2 regions of the Streptomyces sp. NPDC001220 genome follow, and region 1 is predicted to be linked to the other one. Evidence: riboswitches for the same ligand, from Rfam matches in the RefSeq annotation. Region 1 holds a riboswitch; the other holds the start of a gene.
What was found. Region 1 has a riboswitch for glycine ahead of gcvT (glycine cleavage system aminomethyltransferase GcvT). Riboswitches for the same ligand answer to the same signal wherever they lie in the genome.

Region 1 (6,658 bases):
GGTAACACCTGTCGGACAGGGGCAAGCCTGACAAGAGGTCATATCATCGGGTCAAATCCCCTGGTCTACACGCGGAGACCCGGCCGCGGGCGCACTTCCGCGCCCAGGATCGCCGAGTGTCGCGTGACCCAGATCACAGCATGCGGCGAGCCTGCTCCCGTCCCAAAAAAAGACAACAGAGGCATTCGACACGGCCGCGGCCTGCGGAAGTTCCCCAGGAGCGGTGCTCTCAGTAGCCGCCGGGGGCCGGCGGATAGCCGTACCCCGCGGCCGGTGCCGGTGGCAGGGCCGCGTGGGCCTCGCGGTTGTAGAACGGCTGGGCGGTCGCCCGCATCCACAGCACCACCGGGTCGTACTCGTCGGTCATGGCGACCGTCGACACCGGCAGCCCGTCCGGCACCGCCCCGATGGACTGCTGCATCATCGCCCGCACCGAGTCCACGGCCGGCGGCGACGTGTCGTACACGTCGAGCCCGATCGCGAGATACGGCGCCCCGAGCGCCGGCTGCACCCAGGCGCGCCGCAGTGAGCGGACCGCGGCCGTACGGTGGGCGTTCTGCGACAGGAGCGCATAGAACTGCGGGATCTCGATGGCCGGTTCGGCGAGCCGCAGCGGTCCCGCGGGCTGGCGGTCCAGGCCGGTGGCGATCCGGCGCAGATCCAGCCAGGGGATGCCTACACCACCGCCCGGGGCGTGCGGGTTGAGCCACAGCCCGAAGTGGTCGGGATAGAGCGTGCGGGCCACGTCGAGGCCGTCGACCACCTCGTACGAACGGTTCCAGCCGCTCGCCGACAGTTCCTGGGCCGAGGTCACGCAGGGGGCGTAACCGTGGCCGTCGACCTCCATGTTCCCGTACTGGGCGTCGGGGGAGCCGCCCTGGCCGTGCCAGAGCAGCATCCAGATCTGGCCTGAGGAGGGCGTGGCGAGGGCGCGGAGGAGTGCCTCGTAGGCGTCGTAGCGCCCGGGGGTTACCTGGCGCAGCATGTGCTCGACCTGTCCGGTCGCCGCGGTGCCGCTGGCGCTCACGTGTTACCGCCCCTTCATTGAGTTGCCCCGCGTTGGAGGTCGCCCCGCGTTTGGAGACAGCTTAAGCGCCGAGGGGGTGGAGGCCGATGGTCCGTCGGCGGCTGGGCCCGGCCGGTGGCCGGTCGCGCCGCGCGGCGGAGCCGCAGCTCGGCACCGCCCCGCGCCCCTGGTCGGCTGCCCTCAGGGCGTCCCTAGTGGCCGTACTGGTAGAAGGGCCGGACGTTCTCCCGCATCCAGTGGCCCACCGGGTCGTCCGCCACGTCGAGCAGGACCAGGTTCACCGGCCACTTCACCGGGACCCGGCCGAGGGCCCTGCCCAGCGCCTCCAGGGGCAGCGCCCTGATGTCCCCCTCCCACTGGGAGAGTTCGACGCCCACGAACATGACGGGGTCCGCCGTCTCGACCACGGCCAGGCAGCGGCGGGCCGTGGCGACCACGCCGGTCTCCGCGAACTCGGCGGAGGCCGCGGCCAGGAAGTCCATCGGGTCGTCCTGCCAGTCGGGTTCGAAGAGCCGGACCCGGCCGCCCGAGGCGGGGCCGTCCAGTTCGCTGCGGCCGGAACGGCACAGCTCGGCGACCGCCTCCGGCGGCAGCGGGACACCCACCACTCCCCCGGGGTTCACGGCGATGCCGACCTGCGGGGGCAGACCGCGGGCGAACTCGACGGCCGGGGCGATCGTGTACGACAGATGGGAGCCGACCACCTGGCGGAACTGCTCCTCGGAGCTGAAGACCGGGACGTACACCCGGCCCTCGATCTCCGTGGTGGGCAGATCCAGCGGGCCGCTGTGCGGGCCGCCGCCCTCCGGCAACGGGATCCACAGGAAACTGCGGCCCAGTACCTCGATGAGCCGGCCCGCGGCCGCGGGGACGCCGAGGGAGGCCGACAGGACCTCCTCCAGCTCGTTGCCGGGCCAACCGCCGTGCGGGTGGGGGTGCGCCTGTGCCGGGAAGTCCGCGGGGACGTCCGCCGGATAGTCCATCTGCCTACCGCCTGCTGGAAACCGCTGCTGCTGAGTCCGAAAAGGCTAGCGGGTGGCTGTGACAATGCCTCACCCCGTGACCCGCCCGGCTTCCCGGAAGGCCTCACCCGGCGAGCTTCTCCGCCTCCCGGAAGGCGATCCGGCACAGCACGTCCGCCGCGTCCCGGTCGAGGAGCACCGCCGAGCCGACGCCCTGGGGCAGGCCGCCCTTCTCCACCGCGCGCACCAGGCGGGCGGCGGCGTGACGGTGGCGCAGGAACGCGTACCGGGAGACGCCCCGGCCGCGCTCGCGCTGCCCGTCCAGTGCCGTGCCGGGGGTGACGTCCAGGAGCAGCAGGTGCAGGGTGCCGCCGCGGCGGCGGGCCGCGCGGGCCAGCCAGTCGCGCACCCAGGCCTGGGTGCCGCAGTCGTGCACCACCACGGCCTCGCCGGTGCGCAGCGCGCGGCGCAGTCCGGCGTAGTGCGCGAGGCGGACCAGCGGGCGGTAGAGGGCGTACGGCAGGAGGCGGGCCAGGCGGCCGTCCCAGCGGTCGCGGGTGTCCTGGGAGTCGATCCGGATGCCCTGGACGGTGCGGTGCATCAGGGTGGACTTGCCGCTGCCCGGCAGCCCGGTGACCACGACCAGGTCACGGGGGCCGAAGAGCAGGCCGTGCGGGCTGCGGCCGGCACGCTCGCGCAGGTCACGGACGACCGGTGCCACGGGCGTCCCCCCGCGCGAGCGCAGCCGAGCGTGGGGGAGCTCCCCGCACCGCTCGCGGGCCGGGGCCGCCGGCTGCCCGGGCAGGGCGATACCCGTCGTCGTCGCGTATGCCGTGGTCCTTGTCACCGTGATCGTCCTCCCTGGGGGTTCAGGAAAGGTTCTCCCCACTTAACGTAAAGAGAAGGTAATGCACGGTGTCTCGCGGTTCCGTCCCCTTCCGGCCACAGGCCTGTTACAAAGCTCCGCCCGGCATGCAATGATGTGCCCGCCAACTGCATACCGGCCGTTTGAATCCGCGCGGGAGAGTCCCCAGCAGCCTTCGCTGGGGCGCCGAAGGAGCAAGTCCCTCCCTTGAATCTCTCAGGCCCCGTTACCGCGCGGGCGAGGCACATCTGAAAAGCGGGCCGCCGTGTCGGTGGCCCCACCCAAGGTGCAAGCCGTGACCACCGATGTGGTCAGGGCGAACCTCTCAGGTTCCGATGACAGATGGGGAGGACAGACCTCGCCTGTCATGCCCTGGGATCTTTGGGAGACGACCGACCGATGAGCAGTTCCGATTCCGCTGGACTCCGCCGTACCGCGCTCGATGCCCTGCATCGCTCGCTCGGCGCCACCATGACCGACTTCGCCGGCTGGGACATGCCGCTGCGCTACGGATCCGAGCGCGACGAGCACGTCGCCGTGCGGACCAGGGCCGGGCTCTTCGACCTCTCCCACATGGGCGAGATCGCCGTGACCGGCCCCCAGGCGGCCGCTCTGCTGAACCACGCCCTGGTCGGCAACATCGCCTCCGTCGGCGTCGGGCGCGCCCGCTACACCATGATCTGCCGGGCCGACGGCGGCATCCTCGACGACCTGATCGTCTACCGGCTGGCCGAGACCGAGTACCTCGTCGTGGCCAACGCCTCGAACGCCCAGGTGGTCCTCGACGCGCTGACGGAGCGTGCCGCCGGCTTCGACGCCGAGGTACGGGACGACCGGGACGCGTACGCGCTGATCGCCGTCCAGGGACCGGAGTCGCCCGGGATCCTGAAGTCGCTGACCGACGCCGACCTGGACGGCCTGAAGTACTACGCCGGGCTGCCCGGCACCGTCGCCGGGGTTCCGGCACTGATCGCCCGCACCGGCTACACCGGCGAGGACGGCTTCGAGCTGTTCGTGAAGCCCGAGCACGCGGTGCAGGTGTGGCAGGCGCTGACCGAGGCGGGCTCCCCGGTGGGCCTGGTGCCCTGCGGGCTGTCCTGCCGGGACACCCTGCGCCTGGAGGCCGGCATGCCGCTCTACGGGCACGAGCTGACCACCTCGCTGACCCCCTTCGACGCCGGCCTCGGCCGGGTGGTGAAGTTCGAGAAGGACGGCGACTTCGTGGGGCGCGAGGCGCTCCGGGAGGCCGCCGACCGTGCCGCGGCCGAGCCGCCGCGGGTGCTGGTCGGCCTGGTCGCCGAGGGCCGCCGGGTGCCGCGCGCCGGATACCCGGTGGTCGCGGACGGCGCGGTGATCGGCGAGGTCACCTCCGGTGCCCCCTCCCCCACGCTGGGCAGGCCGATCGCCATGGCGTACGTCGACGCGGCGCACGCGGCGCCGGGCACCGCGGGTGTCGGCGTGGACATCCGGGGCAGCCACGAACCGTACGAGGTCGTGGCCCTGCCGTTCTACAAGCGCCAGAAGTAGACCCCGAAGCAGACCCAGAAGGAGACACTGAGCCGGGCGGCGCGTGACCCTGCGCACATTTCCGCTGCTCACGCGTGTTTCCAGCAGTCCTCTTTCACCACCACTCCCCCGCGTACAGGAGAATTCAGGCCATGAGCAACCCCCAGCAGCTGCGTTACAGCAAGGAGCACGAGTGGCTGTCGGCCGCCGCGGACGGCGTGGCGACGGTCGGCATCACGGAGCACGCGGCCAACGCGCTCGGTGACGTCGTCTTCGTCCAGCTCCCGGCCGTCGGCGACACCGTGACCGCGGGCGAGTCCTGCGGCGAGCTGGAGTCGACCAAGTCGGTCTCCGACCTCTACTCGCCGGTCACCGGCGAGATCACCGAGGTCAACGAGGACGTCGTGGACGACCCGTCCCTGGTGAACTCGGCCCCCTTCGAGGGCGGCTGGCTGTTCAAGGTGCGTTTCGCGGACGAGCCGGCCGACCTGCTCTCCGCCGACGAGTACACCGCCTTCACCGCCGGCTGAGGAGTCGTAGAAACAGATGTCCGTTCTGAACACGCCCCTGCACGAGCTCGACCCCGAGGTCGCGGCGGCGGTCGACGCCGAGCTGGCGCGCCAGCAGTCCACCCTGGAGATGATCGCCTCGGAGAACTTCGCTCCGGTCGCGGTCATGGAGGCGCAGGGCTCGGTACTCACCAACAAGTACGCCGAGGGCTACCCGGGCCGCCGCTACTACGGCGGCTGCGAGCACGTCGACGTCACCGAGCAGATCGCCATCGACCGGGTGAAGGAGCTGTTCGGCGCCGAGTACGCCAACGTGCAGCCGCACTCCGGTGCCTCCGCCAACCAGGCGGCCCTGTTCGCGCTGGCCCAGCCCGGCGACACCATCCTGGGTCTGGACCTGGCGCACGGCGGCCACCTGACCCACGGCATGCGGCTGAACTTCTCCGGCAAGCAGTTCGATGTCGTCGCCTACCACGTCGACGACGCCGGTCTCGTCGACATGGCCGAGGTGGAGCGGCTCGCCAAGGAGCACCGGCCGAAGGTGATCATCGCCGGCTGGTCGGCGTACCCGCGCCAGCTGGACTTCGCCGAGTTCCGGCGGATCGCCGACGAGGTCGAGGCGTACCTGTGGGTCGACATGGCCCACTTCGCCGGCCTGGTCGCGGCGGGCCTGCACGAGAACCCGGTGCCGTACGCCGACGTGGTCACCTCCACCACCCACAAGACCCTCGGCGGTCCCCGCGGCGGGATCATCCTCGCCCGCCAGGCCTTCGCGAAGAAGCTGAACTCGTCCGTCTTCCCGGGCTTCCAGGGCGGTCCCCTGGAGCACGTGATCGCGGCGAAGGCGGTCTCCTTCAAGGTCGCCGCCTCGGAGGACTTCAAGGAGCGCCAGCGTCGTACGGTGGAGGGTGCGCGCATCCTCGCCGAGCGGCTGACGGCGGCGGACGCCCGCGAGGCCGGGGTGAACGTCCTGTCCGGAGGTACGGACGTCCACCTGATCCTGGTCGACCTGCGCGCGTCCGAGCTGGACGGGCAGCAGGCCGAGGACCGTCTCCACGAGGTCGGCATCACGGTCAACCGCAACGCCGTCCCGAACGACCCGCGGCCGCCGATGGTGACCTCGGGTCTGCGGATCGGCACGCCGGCGCTGGCCACCCGGGGCTTCACGGCCGAGGACTTCGCCGAGGTCGCGGACGTGATCGCCGAGACGCTGAAGCCGTCCTACGACGCGGCGGCCCTCAAGGCCCGGGTCCGGGCCCTGACCGACAAGCACCCGCTGTACCCCGGTCTCGACAAGTAGTTCCCTGGTGGGGGCACCCGATGGCGTGTGCCCCCACCCTGTTCGGAGGAGTTCCCGTGGCCATCTCGGTCTTCGACCTGTTCTCGATCGGCATCGGCCCGTCGAGCTCCCACACCGTCGGTCCGATGCGCGCGGCCCGTATGTTCGCACGACGCCTGCGCAACGAAGGGCTGCTGGACTCCGTCACCTCCATACGCGCCGAGCTGTACGGGTCGCTCGGTGCGACCGGCCACGGCCACGGCACCCCGAAGGCGGTGCTGCTCGGTCTGGAGGGCGCCTCGCCGCGCACGGTCGACGTGGAGGGCGCGGACGACCGGGTCGAGGCGATCAAGGCCACGAAGCGCCTGTCGCTCCTCGGCGAGCACGAGATCGCGTTCTCCTTCGACGCCGACCTGAAGCTGCACCGCCGGAAGACCCTCCCGTACCACGCGAACGGCATGACCCTCTGGGCGCACGACGCGTCCGGGGCGGAGCTGCTGTCCAAGACGT
Region 2 (6,658 bases), on a different contig from region 1:
CGCGGCGACCGCGTCCAGCGCCTCGACGTCGCCCTCGACCCCGAACGCCGTCCACACGGCACCCAGCTGGGCCCGCGTGGTGGTCTCGTCGCAGGCCATGGAGACGTGGTCGGTGTCCACGAGCCGCAGGTTGACACCGCTCTGCCGGGCGGCCGCGACGACCTCGGCGGCCTTGCCGGGCACGCGCGCGGTGAGGGTGTCGAAGTAGGCGCCGTGCACGACCTCGACCCCGCCGGCGGTGAGCCCCGCGGCCAGGATCGTGGCGTAGCGGTGGGTCCGCTGGGCGATGGCCCGCAGCCCCTCGGGTCCGTGGTAGACGGCGTACATGCCGGCCATCACGGCGAGCAGCACCTGCGCGGTGCAGATGTTGCTGGTGGCCTTCTCCCGGCGGATGTGCTGTTCACGTGTCTGCAGCGCGAGCCGGTAGGCCCGGTGCCCGTCGGCGTCCACGGACACGCCCACGAGCCGGCCGGGCAGGCTGCGCGCGAACTTCTCGCGTACCGCCATGTAGCCGGCGTGCGGCCCGCCGAAGCCCATCGGCACACCGAACCGCTGGGTCGTACCGATGGCGATGTCGGCGCCCAGCTCACCCGGCGAGGTCAGCAGGGTCAGCGCGAGCAGGTCCGCGGCGACGGTGACCAGCGCGCCCAGCTCGTGCGCCTGGTCGACGAGCGGCTTGATGTCGCGTACGGCACCGGAGGCGCCGGGGTACTGGACGAGCACGCCGTTGATCTCGCGCGCGGCGAGATCGGCCGGGATGCCGTCGCTGAGGTCCGCGACGACGACCTCGACCCCCGTCGGCTCGGCCCGGGTCTGGATCACGGCGATGGTCTGCGGCAGGGCGTCCGCGTCGATGACGAAGACACCCTTCTTGTTCTTGCCCATGCGCAGCGACAGGGCCACGGCCTCGGCGGCGGCGGTGCCCTCGTCGAGCAGCGAGGCACCGGAGGTGGGCAGTCCGGTGAGGTCGGCGACCACGGTCTGGAAGTTCAGCAGCGCTTCCAGCCGGCCCTGGGAGATCTCCGGCTGGTACGGGGTGTAGGCCGTGTACCAGGCGGGGTTCTCCATCACGTTGCGCAGGATGACGGGCGGCGTGAAGGTGCCGTAGTAGCCCAGACCGATCATCGAGTCGAGCACCTGGTTCCGGTCGGCCAGCGACCGCAGCTCGGCCAGCACCTCGGCCTCGGTGCGCGCGCCCGGCAGTTCCAGAGCGTCGGCGTTCTTGATGACGTCCGGCACGGCGGCGGCGGTCAGCTCGTCGAGCGAGCCGTACCCGACCTGGGCGAGCATCTTGGCCCGGGCCTCGTGGTCGGGCCCGATATGGCGCTGCTCGAAGGGGATTCCCTGCTCTAGCTCGGAGAGCGGAACACGCTGGGCGGTCATTGCGGAGGCCTCCTGGTCTGACGCGACCTTCGAGGGGTACCCCGGCACGGGCACCCCGACGGCCTCCCCCTCTGTCATCTCAACCTGAGAGCTTCGCCGGATGCCCAGGGGATCCGGCTTTCACCGTCGGTGAGAGCGGACGTCGTGGACGCCCGCCCTGCTTTCCAGAGTGACCTCGTCCGTGCGGTACGTGAGCCTGAGAGATTCCGGGGAGGATTTGCTCCTTCGGCGCCTCCGGTCTGTCCGGAGGACTCTCCCGCACGGGGTCAGCAGCCGCTTGCCAGCCTACCAGCGAGGGCAACGCACGGGTCTTCGAGTGGCCGCCTCCTTCAATGTGCTCTTTTGTAGTGCTTACGGATGAGTTGCGACCAAGTGGAGGGCCCGTGCAGACCGACATCGATCCGCGCAACCTGATCGGCCGCAAGGCGTTCGACCGCAACGGCACGAAGATCGGCACGATCGACGAGGTCTACCTCGACGACGCGACCGGGGTGCCGGAGTGGGCGGCCATACGCACCGGCCTGTTCTCCCGGGACGCGTTCGTGCCCCTGGAGCCGAGTGAGCTGGTCGAGGGCACCCTCCAGGTCCCCTTCGAGCGCACCCTGATCAAGGACGCCCCCGACTTCGGGGTGGGCCGCCATCTCTCCCCTGAGCAGGAACTCCAGCTCTATCACCACTACGGCCTGGACACGACCGCCCCACCCCCCGACCACCCGGACCACGACTTCGGCAAACTGGCGGGGACGGAGGACACCGGCACCTGACCGCGGGCCGGGGTGGGGTCGAGCGGCGGCCTCAGCGCCCCGTAAGGGGCGCGGGGAACCGCGCGATCAGCCCCCCACCGGCCCGCACACACCGTCGGCCGTCATCCCGGCACCAGCGGCAACGGATCCACCGGCTCCAGCTCAGGGTCGTCGACCCAAAAAGTCCGCACTCTTCCCGGCTCCACCTCCCCCGGCGTCTCGAACCGCACGGTCACCCGCCCCAGCCCACTCCCCTGCACCCATCCGTGTCCGTACCCCGCATGCCGCACGTCGTGCCCGGCGGGCCACCGCCGCTCGGCGGCCGGCTCCGCCTCGGCGGTCGGCTCCGCCTCGGCGACCGGCTCCGCGGTGAACTCGGCCCCCTCCCCGGCCGCCGCCTGCGCGAACAGATCCTCCTGGGTGTAGTCGGCAAGCCCCGACACACCCACGCCCAGCAACCGCACACCCCCTGTCGTGTCCACCGAGTCCAGCAGCCGCGCGGCCGCCTCCCGCACCACCGCCGGATCGTCGGTCGGCCCCCTGAGCGTCTCCGACCGGGTGAGCGTCGAGAAGTCGTAGCGCCGTACCTTCAGCACGATGGTCCGCCCCGACAGCCCGGCCGCCCGCAGCCTGCGCACGCACCGGTCGGCCAGCCGCTGCACCTCCATCCCCACCCGCATCCGGTCATGGATGTCCACGTCGTAGGTGTCCTCGACGGAGACCGACTTGGCCCCCCGCTCGGCGACCACGGGCCGTTCGTCGTGCGCGAGCGCCATCGCGTACAGCGCGTGCCCGTGGGCCTTGCCGAGCAGCCGTACCAGCTCGTCCTCGCCCGCCTCGGCGATCTCGTCGACCGTGGTGATCCCGGCCCGCCGCAGATGGTCCCCGGTCGCCGGCCCCACGCCCGGCAGGGTCCGCACCGGCATCGGCCCGAGCATCGCCCGCTCCGTGCCCGGCTCGATCAGCACCAGCCCGTCCGGCTTGGCCTGCTCGGAGGCGATCTTCGCGAGCATCTTGGAGGCGGCCAGCCCGACCGACCCGGAGAGCCCTGTGGCGCTCCGTATGTCCGCGCGCAGCTTCTCCCCCACCAGACGCGCCGACCCGCCGTCCCAGGCCACCTCACCCGCCTCCAGGTCCACGAAGGCCTCGTCCAGGCTCAGCGGCTCCACCAGCGGCGACAGCTCGTGCAGCAGCGCCATCACCTGCTCGCTGATCGACCGGTACAGCCCGAAGCGCGGCACGAGATACGCGGCGTTCGGCGCCAGCCTGCGCGCCTGCGCCATCGGCATCGCCGAGTGCACCCCGAACACCCTGGCCTCGTACGACGCGGTGGCCACCACACCGCGCGGTCCGAGCCCGCCCACGACCACGGCCTTCCCGCGCAGACTCGGCTTGGATGCCTGCTCCACCGAGGCGTAGAAGGCATCCATGTCGAGATGCAGGATCGTGGGCGCGTTTCTCACATCTCCGATGCTGCACCACACCACTGACAACGCCCCGGCACACGACCGTGCCGGGGCATCCCAGCGGGCTCAGGAGATTCGAGGGAGGTCGGGCCGGGACCTCAGACCGCCTTGTTGCGGCGTCGGGCCAGTTCGTCGGCGGGGTTGGGCCCGATCAGGGTCTCGCCGGTGTCGACGCGCTCGCCGTGCAGCTGGGAGAGCGCGCTCTCCACGTCCCGCCAGACCACGCCGACCGCGATCCCGAAGATGCCCTGACCGCCCTGGAGCAGCGCGTGGACCTCGTCGGGCGAGGTGCACTCGTAGACCGTGGCGCCGTCGCTCATGAGGGTCATGCGCTCCAGGTCGCGGAAACCGCGTTCCCTCAGGTGCTGGACCGTGGTGCGGATGTTCTGGAGGGAGACCCCGGTGTCCAGGAACCGCTTGACGATCTTCAGGACGACGACGTCCCTGAAGCTGTACAGGCGCTGGGTCCCCGACCCGTAGGCGGCCCGCACGCTGGGCTCGACCAGGCCGGTGCGGGCCCAGTAGTCGAGTTGCCGGTAGGTGATGCCGGCCGCCGCACAGGCCGTGGGCCCCCGGTAGCCGATCTCCTCGGTCGTCATGGACGCCGCCCCTCCGCCGCTCGGCACTGAGGTCGGCCGCTGCGGAGCGTGACCGGCAGTGCTGCCGTGCTGGGGGTCCCCCCAACTCGAACGAAGTCGAGAGCTCGAGGGAGGGTACGGACCGCTCTCCCCGAGACCGCGTCCCGGGGCACCCCCAGCCATACCGTCGCCGCTGCTTCTCACGCCGACCTCCGTCCTTGACCTGCCTTCTCGACGGTAGGCAGTCACCAGGGGTGCGTCAACGATCGCCACACTCGGCACGCCGAGTGATAATCACCCTAGGAGTGGTTTCCCGTGCCCCACCGCGGGGAAAGGCTAGCCGAATGCTCTGGCGGGAAGGCGTAGGACGCTCTCAGTGGCCGCTGGCAATTGCCCTTGAGTTTCGACCGTGACCAGCAGTGAACCGGCCCGCCACCGCCCTCTGGTGGGCGAGTGACGGGCCGCTCTCGTCTCTCACTGACTGCTGGTGCCGAAGTCCTCGGGCGAGATCTGGTCGAGGAACTCGCGGAACTTCTCCACCTCGTCCTCCTGCTCGTCCGGGATCGCGATGCCCGCGTCGTCCAGCACCGTGTCGCTCCCGTAGATCGGCGTCCCGGTGCGCAGCGCCAGCGCTATGGCGTCGGACGGACGGGCGCTCACCTCGACGCCGCTGGCGAACACCAGCTCCGCGTAGAAGACGCCCTCACGCAGGTCGGTGATGCGTACTTCGGTGAGCTCCTGACCGACGGCCTCCAGCACGTCCTTGAACAGGTCGTGGGTCAGCGGTCGCGCGGGGGCCATGCCCTGCTGGGCGAACGCGATCGCCGTCGCCTCCCCCGGCCCGATCCAGATGGGGAGGTAACGGTCGCCTCCCACTTCGCGCAGGAGCACGATCGGTTGGTTGGAGGGCATTTCCACCCGGACACCTACGACATCGAGCTCGTTCACACAGCAACCCTAGGCCGTGCCCGGGACGTTTGGGTAGTCGGGCCCGGAACGCGCGCCCGATCCGGCCTCCGCCCGGGTCCTGTCACGATGGTCACGGCAGCCGCACCCCGAGCGCGGTCTGCACCAGTGCGGCATGCAGCTTCACCGTGAGCGCCGCCAGCTCCTTCGTACGGGCCTCGGCATGGGCCCTGGTCTGCGGGTTGCGGTGCCGCTTGAGCGGGGCCACCACCTGGTCCACCAGGCCGGCCTCACGGTCGGCGGCGGCCTTCATCACCCGCAGGTGGCGCGGCTCGATCCCGAACCTGCCCAGCTCGGTCACGAGCGCGGCCACGGTGACCGCCTCGGCGTCGTACACGCCGTCCTCCAGGGGAGCGAGCAGCCCGTACGACTCCCACTCCGCCAGGCAGTTCTCGTCGATCTCGGCGGCGGCGAGCAGCTCGTCCCGGCCGATCCGGGCCACCGTCGGAGCCTCGGGCATCATCGGCACCGCCTCGCCGTCCCGCTGCCGCCCCAGCACGGGCAGCTGTACGGCCTCGCCGCGCTCCATGGCGTCCAGGTACTCCCGGATGACCTTCAGCGGCAGGTAGTGGTCCCGCTGCATCCTCAGGACGTGTCCGAGACGCTCCACGTCCCCGGCGCTGAACTTGCGGTACCCGGACGGGGTCCGGCGGGGCTCGATGAGCCCCTCCGACTCCAGGAAGCGGATCTTGGAGATGGTGACTTCGGGGAACTCGTCGCGCAGCACGTTCAGTACCGTGCCGATGCTCATCAGCCCGGTTTCCGTGGCGGCGGTGCCGTGACCGGTACCGCCGCTCGGTGTGTGCAGCATGGACCTTCTTCCCTGGGGTCCCCGGACGAGGTCCGGAGGGTCAGATGCCGTGCCGGCTCGCGTAGAAGACCAGCCGGTACTTGCCGATCTGGACCTCGTCGCCGTTCGACAGAGCGACCTGGTCGATACGCTCCCGGTTGACGTAGGTGCCGTTGAGGCTGCCCACGTCGGCCACGGTGAACGAGCCGTCCGGCTGGCGGCGGAACTCCACATGGCGGCGCGAGACCGTGACGTCGTCCAGGAAGATGTCGCTCTGCGGATGACGGCCGGCCGTGGTCAGGTCGCTGTCCAGCAGGAAGCGGCTGCCCGAGTTCGGGCCGCGGCGCACGACCAGCAGCGCGGAACCCAGCGGCAGCGCGTCGACGGCCGCCTGCGCCTCGGGCGAGAGCGCCGGGACCTGGGTCTGGCCGGTGACCTCGGCGTCGTAGGCCTCCAGGCCGGAGATCGAGATCGTGGACGTCGTCTCCGCCGCCCGCTCGGGGACGGCGCCCGCGCGCAGCGGAGCGCCGCAGTTGGAACAGAAGCGGGCGTTCTCCGCGTTGCGGTTACCGCACCTCGTACAAACCAGGGCCGACATGGACGGATCCTCCTGCCGCGGCTGCCCCGCCGGGGCGTTGGACGCGTACGGGCCGGAGGTAAACCCTCCACCCGCACCTGAGGTTGACGGTTGCCCGAAACCTATGCCGCCGGACTGTGACGGGTCAACTGACG

Region 2: linked by a shared signal. The riboswitch ahead of gcvP (aminomethyl-transferring glycine dehydrogenase) and the one ahead of gcvT (glycine cleavage system aminomethyltransferase GcvT) in region 1 are both predicted to bind glycine.

What each region holds. Positions count from the first base shown of each region.
Region 1 is NZ_JBSFJE010000017.1:39,039-45,696, reverse strand. Features, by position in the region: gene ACWDGI_RS34285 (enhanced serine sensitivity protein SseB C-terminal domain-containing protein) at 230-1,027, opposite strand; gene ACWDGI_RS34280 (enhanced serine sensitivity protein SseB) at 1,219-2,010, opposite strand; gene ACWDGI_RS34275 (AAA family ATPase) at 2,114-2,842, opposite strand; glycine riboswitch at 2,999-3,096, shown strand; glycine riboswitch at 3,097-3,206, shown strand; gene gcvT (glycine cleavage system aminomethyltransferase GcvT) at 3,254-4,381, shown strand; gene gcvH (glycine cleavage system protein GcvH) at 4,513-4,890, shown strand; gene glyA (serine hydroxymethyltransferase) at 4,907-6,169, shown strand; gene ACWDGI_RS34255 (L-serine ammonia-lyase) at 6,226-6,658, shown strand, end outside.
Region 2 is NZ_JBSFJE010000012.1:5,968-12,625, reverse strand. Features, by position in the region: gene gcvP (aminomethyl-transferring glycine dehydrogenase) at 1-1,383, opposite strand, end outside; glycine riboswitch at 1,558-1,652, opposite strand; gene ACWDGI_RS27145 (PRC-barrel domain-containing protein) at 1,767-2,147, shown strand; partial or broken gene ACWDGI_RS27140 (DNA polymerase IV) at 2,060-3,589, opposite strand; gene ACWDGI_RS27135 (MerR family transcriptional regulator) at 3,691-4,374, opposite strand; gene ACWDGI_RS27130 (bifunctional nuclease family protein) at 4,645-5,118, opposite strand; gene ftsR (transcriptional regulator FtsR) at 5,210-5,947, opposite strand; gene ACWDGI_RS27120 (FHA domain-containing protein) at 5,988-6,658, opposite strand, start outside.